DNA from 3 places in the Paenibacillus canaveralius genome. Region 1 is predicted to be linked to each of the others. Evidence: predicted binding sites of a transcription regulator. Region 1 holds the regulator's gene; each other region holds the start of a gene.
The links. The regulator Rex, encoded in region 1, represses fermentation and respiration genes when NADH is low (regulators of the CRP and FNR family bind a similar motif). The targets are predictions, from matches to a motif close to TTGTGAAATATTTCACAA.

Region 2: the regulator Rex is predicted to act here: its motif matches at 2,130-2,147, upstream of ABC395_RS06385 (cytochrome ubiquinol oxidase subunit I).
Region 3: the regulator Rex is predicted to act here: its motif matches at 3,993-4,010, upstream of adhE (bifunctional acetaldehyde-CoA/alcohol dehydrogenase).

Annotation. Positions count from the first base shown of each region.
Region 1 is NZ_JBDFMM010000001.1:1,955,074-1,960,814, reverse strand. It holds gene ABC395_RS09265 (amidohydrolase) at 1-749, opposite strand, end outside; gene ABC395_RS09260 (DUF47 domain-containing protein) at 990-1,619, shown strand; gene ABC395_RS09255 (inorganic phosphate transporter) at 1,643-2,656, shown strand; gene ABC395_RS09250 (redox-sensing transcriptional repressor Rex) at 2,748-3,371, opposite strand; gene dinG (ATP-dependent DNA helicase DinG) at 3,358-5,741, opposite strand, start outside.
Region 2 is NZ_JBDFMM010000001.1:1,379,436-1,385,176, forward strand. It holds gene ABC395_RS06380 (cytochrome d ubiquinol oxidase subunit II) at 1-540, opposite strand, end outside; gene ABC395_RS06385 (cytochrome ubiquinol oxidase subunit I) at 537-1,892, opposite strand; gene ABC395_RS06390 (hypothetical protein) at 2,544-3,395, opposite strand; gene ABC395_RS06395 (sensor histidine kinase) at 3,424-4,959, opposite strand; gene ABC395_RS06400 (response regulator transcription factor) at 4,956-5,642, opposite strand.
Region 3 is NZ_JBDFMM010000001.1:4,017,880-4,023,620, reverse strand. It holds gene nirB (nitrite reductase large subunit NirB) at 1-761, shown strand, start outside; gene nirD (nitrite reductase small subunit NirD) at 815-1,153, shown strand; gene ABC395_RS18175 (formate/nitrite transporter family protein) at 1,258-2,046, shown strand; gene ABC395_RS18170 (Crp/Fnr family transcriptional regulator) at 2,351-3,076, opposite strand; gene ABC395_RS18165 (hemerythrin domain-containing protein) at 3,362-3,889, opposite strand; gene adhE (bifunctional acetaldehyde-CoA/alcohol dehydrogenase) at 4,054-5,741, shown strand, end outside.

The DNA.
Region 1 (5,741 bases):
TGCGCCACGAGCGTCGGCCGCGTGAAAACGCCCAGCTTTTCCAGATGCTCGACAGGCCGTGCGCCGTACTGCTCCGCGTTGGCTTCCACTTCTTTTAGCGTCTCGGACATATGGGTATGAATAGGCAGGTCCAAATCGTGTGCGGCCTGGACAAAACGTTCAATGTAATCCGGCGGACACGTGTAAGGTGCGTGCGGGGCCATCATTGTCGTAATACGTCCGTTCGCTGCGCCGTTCCAATCCTTGGCGAAAGCGACGGCTTCCCGGAGCTTGGCCTCCTGAACGTCGGCCGGACAAAGTCCGATGACACCGCGCGTCAGGCGTGCCCGCATACCGGAGTCGGAAACCGCCTGGGCCACTTCGTTCATATGGTCGTACATGTCGACAAATGTCGTCGTTCCGCCTTTGATCATTTCGAGGATGGCCAGAAGCGTTCCGTAACGCACGTCCTGCGCCGTGAACTTGCCTTCCATCGGCCACATTTTCTCCTCCAGCCAAACCTGGAGGGCAAGATCATCTCCGTAGCCGCGCAGCAGTGTCATCGCCGCATGGCCGTGCGTATTGACGAGACCGGGCATGTAAAGCTTGCGGTCCCCGCGGATGACTTCATCGTAAGTTTCAAGCGGATGCGGCGCATCCTTTCCTATATATGTAAGCTGATTTCCTTCCATAACCATACAGCCTTCGATGACGGGCGCGGATGCGTCCCCCGTTACGAACAAGCCGTTTATGATAATCGTTTTTTTCATGGGATAGCCCTCATTCCGTATAAAGTGCCGAAATCGGCAGTTATTCTTATCTTTTCAATGTACAACGTCACCTGTTTAAAATCAAGCCGAGCAAACAATTGAAAAAACGCTCAACCAGTGATTGCTTTCTGGGGAAATGTTATGATATTTTTAAGTTTGTGAGTTTAAGCTACAAAATTCTACATACATTAAACTTAACTTCACGGAATCTTTACAATCGAATCACTAGGAGGAACCGTAATGGCATCGCTTTTTAGCAGTAAAAGAGGAGACGTCGATTTTTTAAACCTGCTCATTCGGGCGGCAGAAAACACACTCCATGCATCCCAGATGTTCAGAAACGCGATGATGGGAGATAAAATTCCGGAAAACTTTTTCCAGATGATCAAAGACATCGAGAGTAAGGGCGACCAGATCACCCACGAAATCTTTAAAGAGCTGAACAAAGTCTTTATCACTCCGCTTGACCGTGAAGATATTATGGAGCTGGCTTCCAAACTCGACGACGTACTGGACGGCATTGAAGCGACTGCGGCACGTTTTGATTATCTCAACATCAGCCAGACGGACAAGGTTATGCAGGAATTCTCCGCCGTGATCGTGTCCAGCTGCCAACATATGCTCGATGCTTTCAAGCTTCTTTCCAAAAAGAAGTACATGCAGATTCCTCAACATACGGTAGAAATCAATGCGCTTGAGAACGAAGCCGACCGCCTGATGCGCGAAGGCATCCGTGAGATTTTCATTACCAAACGCGATCCTTACGAGGATTTCAAGCTCAAAGAACTTTATGAACGTCTCGAACAGACCACCGATGCATGTGAAGACGTTGCCAACATCTTGGAAAGCGTCGTGCTGCGCTACTCGTAAGCCCAGCAGTTTAGGAGGATTTCATGACGACAACAGTTCTTATTACCTTGATTGCGATCGTTTTTCTCGCCCTTGCCTTTGACTTCATTAACGGTTTCCACGATACGGCGAATGCGGTAGCGACTTCGATCTCTACGCGCGCAATGAGTCCTAAAGTGGCCATTATATCCGCCGCATGTCTGAACTTCGTCGGCGCCCTGTATTCTTCGGAAGTGGCGAAGACGATCGGCAGCGGGATCGCGGATCCGTCCAAGATCAACCACGGTGAATTTATCGTCATCGCGGCCCTGCTTTCCGCCATTATCTGGAACCTGGTTACCTGGTATTATGCCATTCCCTCCTCTTCCTCCCATACGCTCATCGGGTCCATTGTCGGAGCCGTGCTGGCCGGGGCGGGAGCCGACTTCGTCAAATGGGGCGGTCTCGGCAAGATCGTACTGATTCTGGTGCTTTCACCGATAGTCGCGTTTGTAGCCGGCTATATCATCATGACGATCATCAAATACCTCGTTATTCTGACGGGCAACAAATCCCGCTCGAAGCTGAACCGCGTGTTCAAGTTCTTCCAGATTCTGTCCGCCTGGCTGCTGTCCTTCTCCCACGGGGGAAATGACGCCCAGAAAGCGATGGGCATTATCGTATTCGGACTCGTCGCTGCCGGAGCCCAGACAACCATGGACGTGCCGTTATGGGTCAAAATCGCGGCTGCGACCGCTATGGGTCTCGGAACTTCGATCGGAGGCTGGAAGATCATCAAGACGATCTCCAAAAACTTGATCAAAATCGAGCCGATCAACGGATTCGCTTCGGATTTGACTTCCTCCATCGTGATTCAGACTTCCACGCATATGGGGATGCCGCTTTCGACTACTCACGTAATTTCCTCCGCCATCATCGGTTCCGGTTCCGTACTCCGGTTTCATGAGGTGAAGTGGGGTACGGTAACACGCATGGTCGTTACCTGGATCATTACGATTCCGATCAGCATCATTCTGTCTTATGTGCTCTATACCGTGTTGTTTAAGTTCTTCGTATAAATTAAAATTGGATTCCATTAAAAAACCGCCATACGGCCCAAACGGCCCATATAGCGGTTTTTCTGGTTTTTAAGACTAGACCCTCACTTGTTTATTCAGGAAGGTAATAGGCCAAGCTCTGGAGCTCTGCCGTAAAGTCCGCATGATGCACACGGATTTCTTCCGGTACTTTCAAAATGGACGGAGCGAAATTCAGAATCGCTTCGATGCCCGCCTTCACGAACTGGTTTGCGACGTTTTGCGCTTCCGGCGCCGGAACGGTTATGATGCCGATTCGAATGCTGGAATCCCGGATAACATCGGCCAGATGCTCCATGGGCAGAACGCTCATGTTATTGATAACCTGGCCGATCTTGTCCGGCGACGAATCGAAAATCGCCGTTATTTTCATCTGATCACGCAAATAGATGTTATAGTTGCACAGCGCCCGGCCCAGGTTACCGGCTCCCACGAGGGCAACCGGTATTTGGCGGTCAAGCTTCAAAATCTGGCGGATCTTCTCGATAAGATAGGTTACATCGTAGCCGATCCCCTTCTTTCCAAATTCACCGAAGTAAGCCAAATCTTTGCGGATTTGGGCCGGATTCAGATTCAGCTTCTGTCCCAGATCCTGGGACGAAACCGTTAATACGTTTTTCTTCGACAGTTCGTTAAGAAAACGCAGATAGATCGGCAGCCGTTTTACGACTGCCTCGGATATTTTAGGTGACTTCAAGCGAGTTCTCTCCCATCCATTCCTGAATTCTCGGTACGATGCGCTCTACAGGCATATGTTCAATCTTCGGCCCCGGCAGAGAGTAGAGAAAGTGCTTGCCGTACTGTGTCTCGATGACACGCGTATCGTAGATCAGCACAATGCCTTTGTCCGAAGCTCTGCGTACGAGCCGGCCGAACCCCTGCTTGAACCGTATGACGGCCTGAGGCACCGACAGCTTCATGAACGGGTTCTGATTCCGTTTTTTCAGGTTTTCGCTCTTCGCTTCGACCAGCGGATGATTCGGCGGCTGGAAAGGCAGCCGTACGATCGCCAGACACGTCAGAGCTTCTCCGGGAATGTCCACCCCTTCCCAGAACGAGCTCGTGCCCAGCAGAACACATGCTTTATGCTCTTGGAAAAGCCGGGTCAGCTTGCTGCGGTTGCCGGTGTCCACCCCTTGACCGAGCACATGAATCCCCTGCGGACGGAGATTTTCTTTCAGAACCGCGTGGGCCTGCTTCAGCATCCGGTTCGAAGTGAACAGAACGAGCATCCTGCCCCGTGTGGCCACGGCCACATCCGTAAGCGACTCCGTCAGCGCTTTGAGGAACTCCTCCTCGCCGCTGCGGCCTTTTAACATCGGAAAATCCCGCGGAATGCACACAAGCGCCTGCTGCCGGTACTGGAACGGGGACGGAAGCTGGACGGTCTTCAGCTTCGGATTCTTCTCTTCTTCAGCAGGCAGTTTCAGCCCGAGCTGATCCGCCGAATACTGGAACGATTTATTCACCGACAGGGTAGCCGAGGTGAGAATCACGCTCTCCTTGTTGTCAAAGAAATGTTCGCGGATCAGGGGGCTGACGTCCATCGGCACGGAGATCAGATTGATCGAACGGCTCTTGTTGTATGTCCCCGCTTCCACCCAATACACGAAGTTGTCGTCCGCCATCTTCATAAAGAAGCGGAGCGTCTCCTTGGCAGCCTGCAGTTCCTTCGCAACCCCGCCGAGATCGGTTACGAAGCTCTGGACGTCGTATTCTTCCTGGACTTCCTTCAAATCCTGAGCGAGCGAATCGACGGATTTGTACACATCCTGAATATGCTGTTCCAATATCTCTTCCAGATCCGTAAAATCGCTCCAGTTCGGCGGGAGCGACTCTTTCTTCAAACGCATCACCAGAGAACCGGGATCGATCTGGCCGGGCTCGGAATTCGTCTGGAGCAGCTCGTAAAACTTTTCACAGAGTAAATCCCAAGCTTCCTTGATCAGCAGCGTTTTCGGGAAAAGGTTGTCGATGCCGTTCATCCAGGTAGCCGCGCGATAGTCGTCGTCATAGCGCTGCAGCTTCGTCCGGAGAGCCGGCAACTGCCCGTTCCGGCTGTCTTTGAACAGCCAGAGGAGCTGATTGGTCAGTCCCAGATAATGAAGCTCCTTACCCAAATGCTTGCTGGCTACCTCTTCGAAATGATGGGCCTCATCCAGGACGAGGTGCTTATAAGCCGGCAGCACACGGTTCTCGGCCTTCATATCCGTGAACAGCAGCGAGTGGTTCGTAATGACAACGTCCGAATTGTTGGCGTCATGGCGAGCACGGTGATAAAAGCACTTTTTGAACCATGGGCAGTGCCGGTTCTGACACGACTCCGCATCGCTCGATACGGTATGCCAGAAAGCGGCGCCCTTGTTTCCGAAATGCAGCTCCTCTTCGTCGCCCGTCTGCGTCTGACTCAGCCAAACGACCATCTGTGCGGCCGTAATGGCATCCTCCTTGCCCGTGTCGAACTCCTGCATGGAGATGCGGTTCTCGAACTTGCGGAGGCACAGGTAGTGGCTGCGGCCTTTGAGAACGGACGCTTTAAAATTGACCGGGAAAATTTCGTGAAGCAGGGGAATATCCCGCTCCCGCAGCTGCTCCTGCAAATTGATGGTGTGCGTGCTGACCACCACCTTCTCGTCGTGCTTGATCCCGTAATAGAGGGACGGAATCAGGTAGCCGAGCGATTTGCCCGTGCCCGTACCGGCTTCGATCATGAGATGCCGGTCGTTCTGGAAGGCTTCCTCAATTTCGTGAATCATGATTTCCTGGGCTTCGCGGCTTTCGAAATGCTCGAATTTCGCTTTCAAAGCCTCTTTTACCTGTTCGTAAACGTCTTCAAATGAGTCGCTCAGTTCCAGCACATCGTTCTCGTCACGTACCGGGTCTTCGTCCCCCCAGTCCTGCACGTTCAGTGCGAACTGGCGGTAATACTGATGAACCGATGTATCCAGAGGTGTCTGCTGTTCCTTGAACCGGGCGATTTCCGACATAAACCAGCCTAGGTCGCTCGTCTCGGCGGGCAGGATCTGGGCCAGACGCTGAACCGTCAGCAAAGGCAGGGAAAGCAGCC
Region 2 (5,741 bases), 580 kb from region 1:
CATGGCGGAGATGTACAGCACGCTGACGATAGCGAGCAGCACGACCGACCAGGTGTAGACGCTGCCCAGGAGAGCGCTCCAGTCCAGTGTGATGGCGCCGTCCGTCTCCACGATCAGGCCGCCTTCCGAAATGGCCAGCACGGTCGATAACGCGGCGGGAATCAGCAGCCCGGTAGCTCCGTAGATGAGCATGTACCACTGGTTGTCTTTGGACCCGTACGTGCTGAATGCGTAGTAGGAACCCCGCAAAGCGAGAAGAATCAGCGCCAAAGAGCCGGGGACGAGCAGCGCCGTGCCATAATAACGGGCTGTTTCGGGGAAAAATCCGACCAGGCCGATATAGAAGAAAATAAGAAATACGTTGGTAACTTCCCAAACGGGAGAAAGATAGCGCTCGATGATGCGGTGCGTAATATTTTTACTGCCTGTAATGACGGAATAGTAGCTGAAAAAACCGGCTCCGAAATCGATGGAAGCCACGATCAGGTACCCGAACAGAAACACCCACAGAACGGTGATGCCGAGCAGCTCCAGATTCATTCCAGCGGCCCCCTTTTCTCGAAAACGCCGAATGCGATCAATTCATCCGCAACGTCGTTGTTTTTGAACAGCTTGGACAGCACTTTAATCGCGGTAAGCCCCAAGACGAGATAGAGCAGACAGAACAGGAGCAGCATCGTGTCGACGTGGGCCGACGTTGTGGCGGCTTCGGCCACTTTCATATAGCCGCGGAGAATCCACGGCTGCCGGCCTACTTCGGCGTAGAACCAGCCGAGCCAGATGCCGATCATGGAGAGCGGTCCGCAGGCGACGATCACCCGGAGCAGCCAGCGCGGAGCGGGCTTCGAGGCGCGTTTGCTGCGGCTGAGCCACAGGTAGAGAGCCGCGATCACGATGGTGAACATGCCGATGGTAACCATGCCGTCGAAGAAGTAATGAACGTAGAGCGGAGGCTCCAGCTCGTCGGGAATCTGATCCAGCCCTTTGACTTCAAAATCGGGATTGCTGCCGGCGAGAATGCTCAGGGCGAACGGGATTTTCAGCCCGTATTTGATTTCCTTGTCTTCCGTTAATATACCGCCGTATACAAGAGGAGCTTTGGTCTGTGTCTCGAAATGCCATTCGGCGGCCGCCAGTTTTTCGGGCTGATACGCCGCCAGGAATTTCCCCGAGAGGTCGCCGATCGCGGCCGTTGCCAGCGCGAACACAAGACCTGCGGTTATCGTGAGCTTGAGCGCCTTCTTGGCGTAAAGCCGGTCTCCTTTGCGACGCAGCAGCGAGAAGGCCGCTATGGCCGCGAGAATGAACGCGCATGTCATGTAAGCCGAAGCGAGGACGTGGGAGACTTTCGTGGGCGTCGCCGGATTGAACATGGCCGCGATGGGGTCCACGTTCGTGATTTTGCCGTTTTCAAGCGTAAAGCCCTGCGGCGTGTTCATAAACGCATTGACGGTCGTAATGAAAAAAGCCGAAGCGGAAGAGCCGATTGCAACCGGGATGAGCAGCATGAGATGCCGTTTCGGTTTGAACCGGTCCCAGGTATACAAATAAATGCCGAGGAAAATCGCTTCGACGAAGAAAGCGAACGTCTCCATAAACAACGGCAGCGCGATGGCCTGGCCGGCGATTTCCATAAAGCTCGGCCAAAGCAGGCTGAGCTGGAGGCCGATGGCCGTTCCGGTCACAACGCCGATGGCGACCGTGATGACGAAGCCGCGCGCCCAGCGGCGGGCCAGCAGTGTGTAGTACCGGTCGTTCTTGCGGATGCCCGTCCATTCGGCCAGAGCGATCATCACCGGAACACCGACACCGATAGTCGCGAAAATAATGTGAAACGCGAGTGTCACTTCGGTGAGTATACGGCTGTACAGCACAGGATCATAATGAAACACGATGCACCAACTCCCCCTGGGATATTCTTGTTCTCGCTAAACGTAAGGCAAGGTTATGCAAGCAATCTGCGCAGAAAGGAGAGCAGCATAACGGCGGCTACGACGAACATAAGGATCATCAGCCGTTTCTCCTGCCGTTTAAACGGATTCATGCTTTCACCGCCCCGGGAATTAAATATAAAACGAGACCCTAGATTACTTAACCTAAAACCTTATATGTTTATCTTACATATTTAGCTGTGATTATTTTCACAATACCTGTGAGTAAACGGTGAAGAAAGGTTGACGAAATGTTGACGGGCATCTTATAAAAGAAGCTCCGCCCGGAAGCACGAATGGTGCTTCCGGACGGAGCTTTTTTGTGTACATGGATCTTTATGCGGCCTTCGGTTACAAGAGTCGTTAGAGGCGGAAACCCGGGAACAGGAAACTGCCCGGTTCATCTTGCAAGGCTGTTGGAACTCCGAACAAAGTGTTAGAGATGTGGGCCAACCCGCCATTTGAATCTGGAGGAACAAACCGAAACTCGGAACAGGCCGTGACCGAAAACCGAAAACCGAAAACCGAAAACCGAAAACCGAAAACCGAAAACCGAAAACCGAAAACCGAAAACCGTAACGGTAACCTCACCCATAACAATCGGGTGGTCCGCTAATCCTGCTCTTTCTGGATTTTAGCGGGATTGTTGATTTTGTACGGCACGGGATAACGGGTCAGCTTCTTGGCCACGATTTTGGCCTCGAACGTGATCGTATCACCGACTTCGAGCTCCAGCTTTTTCAGCGTTGCGCTGTGGCTGGACCAGGCGGTGCCGATTTCCGTTTCCGGTTCCGCAATGGCCACATTCTCGTAAATGATAACCTCATCGTCGTTATCGGAAAAATGATTGGGAACCGTCGTGAAATCCTGTACCGTGGCGGTCATCTTCACTTTTCCTTCGGGAAGCTGAAGCTTAGGCGCTTTTTCTTTCTTCGCCTTCGCTTTAGGCGCATCGGCGGCCGCGGTTGCACTAGCGGGTTTGTCCGGCTCGGCCGGTTCGGTCTGCCCCGATACGGACTCCGTCCCTGGCGCCGGTGCCTCGTCTGCGGCCGGCCGGGCTTCCTGCACGGCATCTGCCGGAGTCCCGAAGGCCACGTCCGCCGCAGTTTCGGCTGGGGGCTCTACGCTCCCGGACGGCCCGCTTCCTTCCGGAGCACCGGCTTCGGGAGGGGCTTCGCCTGCGGACCACTGCCGCTGCCCGTAATTCGCCGCCTGCATTTCCTTCAGGTAGGAAGGATGGATGCAGTGCTGCTGCTTGTTGTCAAATTCGATGACAGCCGTCATCTTGTCGGTGTATCCGACGATGGTGCAGGGAACGTTCAAGCCGTTTCCCTTATAAAAAAAGGCCTTGGTCTTGGTTGCCTTACCGGACAGCAGGCCCCATTCCCTGCACTGTTCAATCTGCTCCGCCTCGTCTTCGAAGGCGTGGTAAATGCCGGGCTGAATCGTAAACGCGTATACCATCGCTTCTCCGCCTTTCTGTTTGTCCCGTTTATTTTACCATGTTTGCGCCGTTGTTTTCACCGGTTTCGGGGAAGGCGAGAATGAACGTCGAGCCGGCGCCTTCCCGGCTCCGGACGGAGATCGCACCGCCGTGGGCTTCGACGATCGATTTCGTGATCGACAGCCCGAGTCCGGCTCCGCCGTGCTTGCGGGTTCTGGAGGAGTCGCTGCGGTAAAAGCGCTCAAATACATGAGCCGCGTGCTCTTCGGGAATTCCCGGACCGTTATCTTTCACCTTCAGCGAGATCCCGTCCTTGTCGGCGGATAAAATGACCGTGATGACGCCGGTCTCCGGATCGGTATGCTGGACCGCGTTATGAAACAGGTTCAGGACCACCTGTTTCATTTTGTCGGGATCGAAGGTGCCCCGAACGCCTGCCGTCAGGTCGATATGAACCGTCCGGGTGCCCGCCAGCATCCGGAGATGGGGTTCCATCTCCAGAAGAAGCCGGTCCAGCCGCGTGTCCGTCAGCCCAAGCTGGGGAGCCCGGTCGAGCTTGGCCAGCGTAAGCAGATCCTCGACCAGCTTTTTGATGCGGGTCGATTCGCCGTGCATGCTCGTCAAAGCGGCATAGAGCTGCTTCGGGTTGTCCGCCGCCCCGCGGAGCAGCACCTCGAGAAAACCGTGGATCGAAGTCAGCGGTGTGCGCAGCTCGTGGGAGGCGTCGGCGATGAAGCGCCGCATCTGTTCTTTCGCATCGCGCTCCGCGATGAAAGAAGTCTCCAGGCGCTGGAGCATGCCGTTGAACGATTTCGCGAGGGAGTCGATCTCGAGTTGACCCTGCGTCTCGGGAAATCGTTCGTTCAGGTTGCCGGCGTCGGTCTGTTCGACGGCCTCGACCATTTTGTTCAGCGGCTGGAGCGTACGGCGCATCACGGGAATGTTCAGCGCGAGGCCGCCCGCGAGGGCAAGCACGACGAGTGCCCCGTAAATCCAGAGCTGCTGAATCACGACGGCCTGCAGCTGGGCCGTGCCCGTCCCCATCTGGATGAGGCCGCCGAAGCTGCCGGACCGTTCCGCCGGCCGGAAAACGACGAGCTGCTCGGTTCCTTGGGCATCCCTCACGATTTTATACGAAGCGGGCCGCCGTGGAGCCATCTCCTTACGGATGGCGGTGTACTCCTCTGCTGGAAGCTGCGGAGAGATCATCCCGTTTTCCTTCGTCAAATCCGTAAAGGCTCCGTCGGGAGCGATAAGCGCGAGCGATGTGTCGGGAAGGAACAGCACCGGACCGCGCGGACGCTCCCCACCGGGCTGGATCTCTTCCTCCTCTTTGCTTTTACCGCGCTTGTCGGGAAGCGGGGAAGAGTGGTCGAACAGGTCGCGGGGAAATCCGCTGAGCTGAATGGACATCGTTTCGGCCCGGTTGCGGTACAGGAAATTTTTCATCCATACCGATTGAAGGGCTCCGACCAGAATCAGCAGCGCGGCCAGAATATAGAGCGACCGCGACAGCAGCTGGAACTGCAGGGAGCGGGGGGCCAGCAGGCGGGCGGCGCGGGTTAGAGGGCGGCCGCGTTTCATGACCAGTCCAGCCGGTAGCCGGCGCCCCGGAGCGTACGGATCAACCGGTGCTCCTTGTCTCCCAGCTTGTCCCTCAGTGAGCGGATATACACTTCCACGATGTTTTCTTCCCCGCCGAAGTCATAGCCCCATACCTTTTCCAGAATCTTCGTTTTGCTGAGCACAATGCCATGGTTGACGACGAGAAATTTGAGCAGCTCATACTCGGTCGGCGAAAGTTCGAGGGCGCTCTCTCCGAAAACAATTTCCTTTCTCGGGTCGTCGATCCGGAAAGGGCCGATGGCGATTTCCCGGAAAACGCCGGGAAACTGGTTGCGCAGCCTGGCTTCGATCCGGGCAAGCAGCTCTTCAAAGCTGAACGGCTTCACGAGATAGTCGTCCGCGCCGATGGTCAGTCCCTTGACGCGGTCTTCGACCTCGTCTTTGGCGGTGAGCATGATGACGGCGATATTGCTGCCGTTCTTCTTCAGAAGGCGGCAAACCTCGAAGCCGTCCATGCCGGGCATCATGACGTCAAGGATAACGACATGGGGCTGAAATTCCCGGACCAGGTTAACGGCGCTCATGCCGTCCGGAGCCGTTTTAATAGCAAAGCCTTCATTCACAAGGCCGAATTCGAGAAACTGCAGAATGTGCGGCTCGTCATCGACGAGCAGGATGCGGATATCTTTTACATTTTTCATGCGGGATCACCTCTCGGGGTCTTCTTTCTAATATCTATACACGGATTATCCGTCAAGAAACTGAATGGAATCTGAATGAAGCCTGAGCCTCCGCTTAAT
Region 3 (5,741 bases), 2.1 Mb from region 1:
GCACGTATACGGTCGTCCCGCGCATGTACGGCGGCGTAAGCTCGGCGGAAGAACTGAAGCGGATCGGCGACGTGGCGGTGAAATATAACGTCCGCGCCGTCAAAATGACGGGAGGCCAGCGGATCGACCTGATGGGCGTGCGCAAGGAAGATCTTCCGAAAGTTTGGGAAGAACTCGGAATGCCTTCGGGCTACGCGTATGCCAAAGCGCTGCGCACGGTCAAGACGTGCGTGGGTTCGACCTTCTGCCGGTTCGGCACCCAGGATTCGATGGGGATGGGACAGCAACTGGAGAAAAAATTCGAAAGAATCGACATGCCCGCCAAGTTTAAAATGGCCGTAAACGGCTGCCCGCGCAACTGTGCGGAATCGTGCACCAAGGATGTCGGCATCGTCGGCAATGACGGCGGCTGGGAGATTTACATCGGCGGCAATGGGGGCATTAAACCGCGGCTTGCCGATCTTGCGGTGAAAGTGAAAACGGATGAGGAGCTTCTGGAAATTACCTCGTCGCTGATCCAGTTTTACCGGGAAACCGCCAATTACCTGGAAAGAACGTCGGATTGGGTGGAGCGGCTGGGCCTGGCTCATATCCAGCACCATGCGATCACGGATGAAGCAAACCGGCGGGAGCTGGTAAACCGTATGGAGATAGCCCTGACCCGCGCTCATGATCCTTGGCAAAAAGTGATCGGCGACCGCCAGCTCCGTCAGGAACTGTACGAAGGCGTCAACGTGCCGGTAGGACCGCCTGCGGAGTAAAGCGAATCTGACATTCAGGGGCTGCCCGGCGGCCCCAAAAGGAGGAATAATCGATGACCCGACAGCTTCAGGAAAAACCGGAAACCTACGTTTGCATCGGACGGCAAGGAGATTTTCCGGCCAGGCTCGGCAAGACCGTTTTTGTGGGAGAAGAAGAAATAGCGGTGTTTCACTTGACGGACGGCCGCCTTTTCGCACTTCAGAACCGGAGTCCTCACCGCAAGGGAGGCCCTCTCTGCGAAGGGATGGTATCGGGGGACCTGCTGTACGATCCTCTGTATGACTGGAAAATCAACCTGCTGGACGGTAAAGTGCAGGCGCCCGATACGGGGCAGGTAAAAACCTATCCGGTAAAGGTCGACGGGGAGCATGTCTGGATCGGGCTGAACTAGCCTTTTCCGGCCCTCGCCCCTCAGGCTATTCCGTACAGCACGCTTAACCGGAATGTTCACTGTCCGGCTCAACCCGTTTTCAACCCGCGAGGAGATGACGCATAATGTTTACTGAAACCGTGGAAAAAATGGCTGCCGCGGCCCTGCAGAAAAAGAATTTTCTCTCCGACAGCCTTATCCGCTACCTGACGGCGGCCGGTCTGGCCGGTGCTTACGTAGGACTCGGCATCGTCCTTATCTTTTCCGTAGGAGCGCCGTTATTCGCCGCAAAGTCGCCCGTCACGACGACGGTTATGGGGCTGTCTTTCGGAGTCGCGCTCACGCTGGTCATTTTTGCCGGCTCGGAGCTTTTTACGGGAAACAACATGTATTTCACCATCGGAACCCTTTCGCGCAAAGTCACCTGGAAGGATACGCTCGTCAACTGGTTCTGGTGCTACCTGGGAAATTTGGCGGGAGCGATGGTTCTTGTTCTGCTGGTCGTCGGTGCAGGAGTGTTCGCCAATATTAAACCGGACCATTTGTTAATGACCATTGCCGCCAAAAAAATGGCCATGGACCCTGTGCAGTTGTTTTTCCGGGGAATTCTTTGTAACTGGTTCGTCTGTCTGGCGATCTGGACATCCACGAGAGCCAAAGAGGACACGGCAAAGCTCATCCTTATCTTCTGGATGCTGTACGGCTTTATCGCATCGGGGTACGAGCACAGCGTGGCGAACATGACCGTGCTGGGGCTGGCCCTGGTCCTCCCGCACCCCGAAACGGTAACACTGGCCGGATGGTTCCATAACATGATTCCGGTGACGCTCGGAAACATTGTCGGCGGCGCCGTGTTTGTCGGGCTGCTGTATTACTTCATCTCGCCTGCGAAACGGTTGAGCGGACGGCTTTAAACATACGCAGACGCCAGGCTGCAAGCGCAAAAACTCCCTGAGTTCGAACTCAGGGAGTTTTTTTACGAGGTTCCGGCGAAGCGGGGTGCGGATACAGCTGCGGATACAGGTGTGGATACTCCTGGCACCTTTCACGAATCCCTTACGGGAACTCGGTTCAATGCCATAAGTCTGCGTTATGCTGCAGGGAACCGCCTCCCGCAACCGCTCCCGCAACCGCTCCCGGAACCGGAAGCCACAGGAATTCCGTACTTTCCGCACGGTGAGCCGCCATATCCGGTACAAACAAAAAAAGTGTGCCGGTTTACATCCGGCACACTTCTATGGGGCAGTTTTCACAGTGGCAAATGCCCTTTAAATAATTCAGATCGCGGATCACGATATAGCCGTTATCCATTTCAATCGCTTGAGCTTTGCGCAGGTCGCTGAACATACGGTTGACGCTTTCGCGGGTCGAGCCGATCATATCCGACAGCTCGGAGTGGGTGAGCTTCTTCGTAATGCGGATCGCTCCGTCCGCTTCCGGACGGCCGTATGTGTTCGACAGTCGGATGATGGTGGAGCACAGGGCTCCGGGTTTGCCGTAGAGCATCATATCGCGGTATTTCGTCTGCGTCATCCGGTGGCTGAGCCCCATCCAGCGCATGAATTCCAGGGCGAACTCGCCGCTCTGCCAGATTAGCATTTCCACGTCTTTCTTATGGGCCACGCCGATCGTGGTTTCTTCCAGCACTTCCGCGCTGTACCAATGCTTCGTGTCGTCGTAGGGATCGATCATTCCGATGAGATCGCCCTGCTGGTATAAGTAAAGCACGAGATCCTTGCCTTCGTCCGTAGACTTCGTAGCGCGTACCCGGCCGTTTTTTATGAAATAAAGCTTGTCAGCCGTATCGCCTTCCCAAAACAGATAGGCGCCGGGTTGGAGCTTCTGCTCATGCATAATATCCGTCAGTTTCTGCAAATTTTCCGTCTTAAAAGCAGCGGTATTGCGGGGATTCGTATAGTAAACGGGATTTGTGCCGGTGTTCATGATGGCTTCCCTCCTCTTTGACTTCTGCTTCCAGTATACCGGATATGACGTAAATCATATATGATAAAAATCACACTTTCCGTACAATGTTGTTTACCACGCCTGTCCGCACTCAACGCAAACCTTCCTTTTATAGAAAAAAGGACGTAAAAAACCGGAGTCCCATCCATAATGGGGCTCCGGTTTTGATAAGGGGATAAGGCGGTTCATTTGCGGCCGGTTTGCACGGAACCCCGCGTTCGGATTCGCTTTACGACCGGTCCGGCTATGCCGCAGATCCCTTTTCTACGAATAAAACTGTTCGATATCCGTCAGCATCTGCTCGGCAAGGGGGAACACCCATTCTTTCTCTTTGCGCATATGCTCAAGAAGAATGAAGCACGACTGGAGCACGTGGGATACCGAACGCTTGGCGCACAGGGGATCAAGGGTCTGGCTGTCTTCTTTGAATGCCTGGAAGAACAGGCGCAGGTTATGCACGGCCATGTTGTATTCCTGCTTCATAACGGCGGTAGGGCCCATTTTGTCGCCCGTATACAAATCCACGATAGGGAAAAGCGTCTCCTGTTCATCCTGCTGGTACTGCTGGAAAAATTTCAAGAACCGTTCGGCGCGTATCTTCAGCTGATTTAAATCGGCTTTGAGCGTATCCCGGCTTCCGGCGGCTCCGATTCCGCGTGCGAGCATTTGCAGCTCCAGCAGATCGGCCTCCAGAAATTCATGCTGCTGCTTCAAATAATATAGGGCGTCGGACAACTGGCTGCCGGGGTCCATGGCGGCATACGGCAGACGTTCCACGGTCATTGTGCTCATCGTCATTTCCTCCTGTCGGGTCCTGCGGATGATGGTAAAGCGCGCGCGTGTTTCCTGTCTTCACCATAATGCGCGGCAGATGTTTTGTCTGTGAGAAATGTCATAGTGAAAAAATTCACAAAGTCCTATAATGAGGGTGTAGATAGAACAGAGGAGGCGGAGAGATGGCTGTACAGGAAAAGGAGTCTTTGAAACCCGGCGGGGCGGCCAAAGAACAGGTAGACCGGCTGGTGCAGAAAGCGAAAAAAGCGCAGGCCGCATTTGAAGGACTGGATCAGGCCCGGATCGACCGGATCGTCCAGGAGATGGCGCTGGCGGGGGTAGACCGGCATATGTACCTCGCCAAGCTTGCGGTGGAAGAAACGGGCCGGGGCGTGTATGAAGACAAGATCATCAAGAACTTGTTCGCGACGGAGTATATTCATAACTCCGTGAAGTACGACAAAACGGTCGGCGTAATCGACGAAGACGCGACGACCGGGCTCACCTCCATCGCCGAACCGGTGGGAATTATCGCGGGGGTCACCCCGGTCACGAATCCGACCTCGACGACGATGTTTAAAGCGCTGATCGCGATAAAAACGCGGAATCCGATTATTTTCGCCTTCCATCCGTCGGCGCAGAAATGCAGCTCCGAAGCGGCCCGCGTTCTATATGAAGCGGCCGTCAGCCACGGGGCTCCGCAGGATTGCATCCAGTGGGTGGAAAAGCCATCCATGGAAGCGACGCACGAGCTTATGCACCACGAGGGAGTGGCCCTGATTCTCGCTACCGGCGGCTCGGGCATGGTCAAATCCGCCTACAGCGCCGGCAAACCCGCGCTCGGAGTTGGTCCGGGCAACGTGCCGTGCTTCATCGAGAGAACCGCGGACCTGCGCCAGGCGGTCACGGATCTGATCCTCTCGAAGACGTTTGACAACGGCATGATCTGCGCATCCGAGCAGGCCGTTATTCTGGACGAGGCGATCGCGGCGGAAGCCAAAGCGATGCTGAAGGCGCAGGGCTGTCACTTCCTGAGCGCCAAGGAAACGAAGAAGCTGTCCCAGTTCGGCATGAACGCCGGATGCGCCGTGAACGCGGCGATCGTGGGTCAGCCGGCGGTACGGATCGCCGAAATGGCCGGCTTCGAGGTTCCCGCCGGGACGAAGATCCTGATCGCCGAGCTCGACGGCGTCGGTCCGGCTTACCCGCTGTCCGCCGAGAAGCTGAGCCCCGTGCTGGCCTGCTACACGGCCGCCACGGCTCAGGCGGGCATTGCCCGGGCGGCGGAGATAGCCGCATTCGGCGGTCTCGGCCATACCTCGGTCATCCATTCCAATGACGACGGAGTGATCGCGGCTTTCGCCAAGGAGCTGCCGACCTGCCGCATTATCGTGAACGCGCCTTCGACTCACGGGGCGATCGGGGATATCTACAACGCCAATATCCCCTCGCTGACACTCGGCTGCGGTTCGTACGGACGCAATTCCACTTCTTCGAACGTAACGGCAGTCAACTTGATCAATGTCAAAAAAGTCGCACATCGGACGGTGAATATGCAGTGGTTTAAAGTGCCCGAAAAAATTTATTTCGAGAGAAACGCCACCCAGTACCTGGCCAAAATGCCGGACATCACCCGGATTCTGATCGTGACGGACCCGATGATGGTGAAGCTGGGCTACGTGGAACGTGTGGAACATTATTTGCGCCAGCGCAGAATGCCGGTTGCCGTCGAAGTTTTCAGCGATGTCGAGCCGGACCCTTCGGTCGATACCGTTGAACGCGGCACGGCCATGATGAACGCCTTCCAGCCGGACTGCATTGTGGCACTCGGCGGCGGATCGCCGATGGATGCGGCCAAAGCGATGTGGCT